DNA from 3 places in the Salinivibrio sp. PR932 genome. Region 3 is predicted to be linked to each of the others. Evidence: predicted binding sites of a transcription regulator. Region 3 holds the regulator's gene; each other region holds the start of a gene.
What was found. The regulator MetJ, encoded in region 3, represses methionine synthesis genes. The targets are predictions, from matches to a motif close to TTAGACNTNTANANGTCTAA.
Positions count from the first base shown of each region.

Region 1 (2,274 bases), on a different contig from region 3:
CGCATCAATCGACATAGCCAAGTACCTCCGTGGCGACATGGTGTTTGTTTAGGTAGTGAATCGCATCATCAACGGCACTTTTCGGGCCCATAATCTCCGCCAAGAGTAGACCAAATTTCACGCCGCCAGCGTAATCAATGTCAGAGCTTAAGATGCTGATATCAATATTAAATAAGCGCGACATCTGGCTGATCAGTGGCTCGTCGACGGTGGCGCCTGTAAATTCTAGACGCACCAGCGGATAGCTGCCTTTAAAGTAGTCTTTTTGTAAGCGTTGGGCGTAGTCGTGTGGCACCGATAAATCCAAGGTGGAGCGAATAAAGTTTTTCGCTAACTCGGATTTAGGATGAGCAAAAATATCGCCTACGGGGCCAGACTCAACCAGTTCGCCATCACCAATAATCGCCACGTCATGACAAATGCGCTTCACCACATCCATTTCGTGGGTGATCAGCAAAATGGTGAGGTTGAGTTTTTCATTAATGGTTTGCAGCAACGACAAAATTGATTGGGTTGTAGCCGGATCCAATGCGCTGGTTGCTTCATCACAGAGCAATACATTTGGGCTTGGCGCCAGCGCGCGAGCGATAGCGACACGCTGCTTTTGTCCACCACTGAGGCTGGCAGGATACACATCACGCTTATCGACCAAGCCGACCAAATCGAGCAACTCGCTGACGCGCGTTTCAATTTCATCGCGGCGCGTACCACTGAGCTCCAGCGGCAGGGCGATATTGTCGAACACGGTGCGCGACGACAGCAGGTTAAAGTGTTGGAAAATCATGCCGATTTTACGGCGCGCTTGGGTTAACTCGCGGTTGGGTAACGCAGTAAGGTTGACGCCGCCCACGGTCACTGAGCCGCTGGTTGGGCGCTCAAGCAGGTTAACCATCCGGATCAGCGTGCTTTTGCCCGCGCCAGAGGCGCCAATCACACCAAACACTTTTCCTTTCGGAATAAATAAATTGATGTCTTTAAGGGCATGAATTCGGCGCTCCCCGAGTTCGAATACCTTGTTGAGTTGTTTTATCTCAATCATCACATGTCCTTAGCGATAAATCTTATGACATCTCGCAGCTGTCCAGCGCCTTGCACCTTGGCTGTCGGGTCTCTCTGGTTATTGATGCTATGGGTTCGTTAAAAACAAGTCAATGGATATTTTTACTTCTAGACGTCCAAATGGCAATAAGTCTAACCGTCCGGTTATAAAGTGAGCGAAGGGCTTGATCTCTGCAGGCAAAGCGCGTTAACTGACAGCTCCTGTACCTAACTGTTAAGACTGTTGTTTTTATGTCTCCGCTTTTAATTGATACCACCATGCTGACGCTGTTCATCCCTACCTTTTTTTTCGTGTCGGTCACGCCCGGCATGTGCATGACATTATCGATGACCCTTGGCATGACAATTGGCGTTAAGCGTAGCTTACATATGATGTGGGGCGAGCTTATCGGCGTGGGGCTGGTTGCGATCGCCTCTGTCATTGGTGTGGCGACGGTGATGCTGAACTATCCCGCGGTGTTTCAGGTGTTTAAATATGTCGGTGGTGTGTACTTGGCGTATTTAGGCGTACAAATGTGGCGCTCTCGCGGCAAGATGGCGATCCCAAATGATGATGACGATACCCCCAATGAAGCCTCGGCATTGTCGTTGGCCGCGCAAGGCTTTGTTACCGCCATTGCCAACCCAAAAGGTTGGGCGTTTATGATCTCGCTGTTGCCGCCGTTTATTAACCCTGCAATGTCACTCCCCAGCCAGTTGAGCGTGCTGGTGTTGATCATCCTTTGCACGGAATTTAGTTGTTTAATGCTATATGCCAGCGGTGGGCGTACCTTGCGTCAGTTTTTGCAGCAAAAGGGCAATGTGCAATTGCTGAACCGAATCGCCGGCACCCTGATGATCGGGGTCGGATTTTGGTTGGCGTTGGGGTGAATTAACTTTTAATAATTCTGCAAATAATTAGAATAACCACTTAAATTCATAGGCTTGGTCGATTATTGTGCAATTTGGTGGGGCTGAGACGCAGCTTGTTTATGATTTTCTCGATTTGTCCGAGGAAGAACAGGAAGTATGGTTAAGTCGGTTGAAAGTCACGTCTCCCTCTCAATACGCACAACTCTTGCCATTCTATCATTGCGATACACAGCCATTGCTGAGCCAAATTTGGTCAGATGGGGCTCAATCTTTCATCGCATCACAGCTGTTTGAACCGAATACTACATTGGATAAATATCGTCTCGGTGAGGAGATTGGCCGCGGTGGAATGGGGGTTGTGTA
Region 1 covers NZ_MUFM01000026.1:35,672-37,945, reverse strand. Annotated here, with positions in the region: gene BZG84_RS12210 (methionine ABC transporter permease) at 1-15, opposite strand, end outside; gene metN (methionine ABC transporter ATP-binding protein MetN) at 5-1,039, opposite strand; gene BZG84_RS12200 (LysE family translocator) at 1,306-1,929, shown strand; gene BZG84_RS12195 (serine/threonine protein kinase) at 1,997-2,274, shown strand, end outside.
Region 1: the regulator MetJ is predicted to act here: its motif matches at 1,160-1,179, upstream of metN (methionine ABC transporter ATP-binding protein MetN).

Region 2 (2,274 bases), on a different contig from region 3:
ACGGTCCCTAATGGAACATTAAGTTGGTCCGATAGCTCTTGGTGGGTGAGTTGCTTTAAGTACACACCACGCACCACCTGTTGTTGTACTTCAGGTAATTCATCAATGAAGGATAATAATTCCTGATCCATCATGTGCTGAGCACCTGAGTCGGTTTCATTGTCTTGTTGACCGGATTCCAGTATCGGCCAAATCTCGTCGCTAAAATTGTCTTCGCGGTTCGATTGCACCTTGCGGAGCATATCGAAACTAATGTTACGCATGATGGTAAACACCCAGGTCGTTGCCGCCCCTTTCTCGGCGTTGTAAAGATGGGCTTTTCGCCACACTACCAACATGGTCTCTTGGACAAGCTCCATTGCCTGTCCGTCTGCGCGCAGATGTTTGGACCCATAAGATCGGATCTTCGGGCCAAAAAAGTGAAACAAACGCTCAAAAGCGACACGATCTCGCTGTTCCGCAACGCGTAATAATAGCTCCGCCAACTCTTCCTTCGTCACGTCAGTCATTGTGGTACGTGTATTCCGTCTCGAGGTTGAAGCTTCAGTATACATGGTTTGAGGCGCAGTCATAGTTGAGTCCTATCTGTCAGTGCCGTCCATCTGACAACCCAATACGCACCACAAATCATTTGGATCACTCGACGTGTTCTTCAAGCAGTTGGTGAATGAATTGCTTGGCCTCATCGGCGGAGTCTTGTGCGATAAACCATTGTTTCTGCGCACTCGTGAGGGGCAGAATCTCTAACCAACGCTGACACGCCCAGGTGACATCCTCGAAATGAGGCTGTTCATACTGCTCGGCGTGATCAGGATGAGCAGCAAATATGTGCTTGAGGCTGGTGGCAATGCGCGCTTGCACCTCATCGTCCGTATTATCGACATAATCATCGTGTGGCCAATCATGCAGGGTACGTATATCACCCAACCACAATTTGTCGGGCGCTTGTTCGGTTGACATAATTTCCACCCGTTGTCGGCCCGCAATGGTTATGCCCAGCAATCCATCGGGAAGCGTCTCGAAATCAACGATATCGACCAAAGTACCGTATTTATAAAGCCGCTGACCTTGCATCATTGCAAGGACAAACCCTTCTCCGTTGGCGGTACATTCGCGCACCAACCGTAAATAGCGGGGTTCAAAAATACGTAGTTTTGCTCTGCCACCCGGTAACAAAAATAGGGGCAAAGGAAACAGCTTGGTCATATCCGCGCCTCCTGATAATTAATTGAACATGCTGACTAATACGCGCCCTTAGCGACAAGCGATCAAGCTTCCAGAGAATCGCATAAACAATGATTGACATCTTTTTCTTATTTGGCAGTATAGATGTCTAAATGGCTTTTCGGAAAGGATTACCGATTGATGAAATCTCTACGTGCTTCTTTTATTCTCACTCTCGGACTGACGCTTACGCTGATTGGCTGCTCAGAACCAAAGGATAAGGTGATCAAAGTTGGCGCCACAGTGGGGCCGCATGCCCAAGTCGTTGAAGCGGTTGCCAAGCAAGCAAAAGCCGAGGGCATTGCGGTCGAGGTGGTCGAATTTTCTGACTATATTTCCCCCAATGCTGGCTTGGCGGATGATAGCTTAGATCTCAACAGTTACCAACATCAGCCGTTTTTGGATAACTACAACCAAAACAACGGTAGCCAGTTGGTATCGATGGGACGTTCCATTTTGATGCGGATGGGGATCTACTCTGATCGCGTTGAGCATGTTGATGCGCTGCCGAATGGCGCACAAATTGCGATCCCCAACGATCCTACCAACGCGGGGCGCGCATTGTTATTGCTGCAAGAGGCGGGGTTAATTACCTTAGCCGACAGTGTCGGCTTCAAAGCTACCTTGCAAGATATCATCGCCAATCCTAAACAACTCGAATTTGTTGAGGTTGAGGCGGCACAACTGCCACGCAGCTTACAGGATGTCGATGCGGCGGCGATCACCATGAACTATGTGATGTCATCGGGATTAAGCCCGAGTGAGCAAGGTATTTTCTTGGAGTCGAAAAATGCTCCCTTGGCGGTAATGGTTGTGGCCGCCCGCGAAGAAGATAAAGACAACCCCGACCTACAACGTTTGGTGGCGCTATTTCAGTCCCAACAAACCCGAGACTTCCTTGAAAAGACGTTTAAAGGCACGATTGAACCCGCTTTTTAAATGCGCGTCGCGCTTAATAGTTAAGATGCCCGATTCGTGAGACCGTATCGGGCTTTTGGGTTCCATCTCATGTCTTTAATTTGCGCCATGTTGCCAATCTTGCTGACGTGC
Region 2 covers NZ_MUFM01000028.1:22,167-24,440, reverse strand. Annotated here, with positions in the region: gene BZG84_RS12565 (sigma-70 family RNA polymerase sigma factor) at 1-509, opposite strand, end outside; gene BZG84_RS12560 (LON peptidase substrate-binding domain-containing protein) at 637-1,206, opposite strand; gene BZG84_RS12555 (MetQ/NlpA family ABC transporter substrate-binding protein) at 1,366-2,163, shown strand.
Region 2: the regulator MetJ is predicted to act here: its motif matches at 1,318-1,337, upstream of BZG84_RS12555 (MetQ/NlpA family ABC transporter substrate-binding protein).

Region 3 (2,274 bases):
ATATAACTGTCAAACGCGTTGCCCGTGGCGCCTATACAGTTGCCCCACCACGCTAAGGTTTCGGCAAGCTCACTGGTTGCTGCGATCACCGCGCCACCGACAATATCAGAATGACCATTAATAAATTTGGTGGTCGAATGCACCACCATGTCGGCCCCTAGCGCAAGAGGTTGCTGTAAAGCGGGAGATAAAAAAGTGTTGTCGACCACCACCCAAGCCCCCACTTGATGGGCTTTTTGGCATATTTCTGCGATATCGACCACGCGTAAGAGTGGATTGGATGGGGTTTCCACCAGCACGAGCTTGGGCTGTTTAGCCAATGCTTGGTCCAACGCATCATGGTCCGATTGATCGACAAAACTTACCTGCCAGATCCCTTGTTTGGCACGCGATTCGAGCAAGCGATAGGTGCCGCCATAACAATCATGTGGGGCGACAATATGCTCGCCAGCCTCCAACAGAGATAGCACCAAGTTTATCGCCGACATCCCGCAGTTGGTCACCACCGCACCTGCGCCCCCTTCTAAGTCAGTCAGCGCTTGTTCGAGCTGCGCACGCGTTGGGTTGCCGCCTCGCGCGTAGTCGTAAGTAGGCACATCACCCAGTGCCGGGAAACGGTAATTGGTCGATAAGTACAGGGGAGGCACCACCGCATGGTGCTGGGTGTCAGTCCCAATTCCGGTCCGAACGGCGATAGTGTCGGTTTTTTTCTCAGTCATGATCTATCCTTGCTAGTCTGGTTTGCGCATCGTGGGCGTGATCCAGGTTTCATACTGCCACCTTACCCTGTGCTTTTTGGGACGTCAACACTTCTAGACGTCTATACTCCTTTGCATGTGGCGGTTAATATAGCTAAAATCTCCGCAGCATCATTCTGGGTATTCCATAATCAAGATAGGTGAGACATGGCGCAGTGGAACGGCGACTACATTAATCCGTATGCCGAACATGGTAAAAAGAAAGAGCAGGTAAAGAAGATCACCGTCTCTATCCCATTAAAAGTACTAAAAATTCTTACCGACGAGCGTACTCGTCGTCAGGTGCAAAACCTCCGTCATGCGACCAATAGTGAGTTGTTGTGTGAGGCATTTCTTCATGCCTACACCGGCCAACCACTACCAACCGATGACGATATCCGTAAGGATAAACCCGACAGCATTCCCGCTGAAGCACGTCGGATCATGGAAGAGCTTGGTATCGAGTTCGACGATAGCGAATACTAAAAAAACCCGCCGATTGGCGGGTTTTCTGTAATGATAGGTGCTCAGTACAGCCTTCTCAGGCTCTATTCCACCGCGCTTTCCTCACGCTCAAGCATTACGCCTTATCGAGCATATAGTTTTCTGGCATCTCGATACGAGCCACGCCGGTTTCCACGGCGGCCAGCGCTACCGCGCGGGCGACCTTAGGTAATAAACGCGCGTCCATTGGCTTGGGAATAATGTAATCTGGGCCGAAGCTTAGCGAAGACAAACCGGCGGCGTCTAATACCGTTTGTGGGACAGGCTCTTTGGCTAGGCTGCGAATGGCTTCTACCGCTGCCAACTTCATCGCATCGTTAATTTCACTGGCACGTACATCCAATGCGCCACGGAAAATAAACGGGAAGCAGAGCACGTTATTGACCTGATTCGGGTAATCCGAACGCCCGGTTCCCATGATCAGATCATCGCGCACTTGATGCGCCACATCCGGATGAATTTCAGGATCTGGGTTCGAGCAGGCAAATACCACGGGTTTATCTGCCATCAGCTTCAAGGCGTCGGGTGAGAGCAAGTCTGGACCGGAGACGCCAACGAACATATCCGCGCCCTCAATCACATCTTCGAGGGTACGCTTATCCGTGTTATTGGCAAACAGCTGCTTGTATTTGTTGATGTCGTCACGACGCGTATGGATCACGCCTTTACGATCCAACATATAGATTTTTTCCCGCTGAGCGCCACATTTTATTAATAGCTCCATACAGGCAACAGCCGCTGCGCCTGCGCCCATGCACACCACCGTCGCCTCGCGGATATCTTTGCCTTGCAGCTCAAGCGCGTTAAGCATGCCGGCAGCGGTGACGATGGCCGTGCCGTGTTGATCATCATGAAATACAGGCACTTCGCAACGTGCAATTAATTGTTTTTCAATCTCAAAACAATCTGGGGCTTTGATATCTTCGAGATTGATACCGCCAAAGGTATCCGCGATGTTCGCCACGGTATCCACGAATTCATCGATAGTACGGTGTTTGACTTCAATGTCGATCGAGTCCAAGCCAGCAAAACG
Region 3 covers NZ_MUFM01000011.1:76,102-78,375, forward strand. Annotated here, with positions in the region: gene metB (cystathionine gamma-synthase) at 1-719, opposite strand, end outside; gene metJ (met regulon transcriptional regulator MetJ) at 906-1,223, shown strand; gene BZG84_RS07615 (malic enzyme-like NAD(P)-binding protein) at 1,318-2,274, opposite strand, start outside.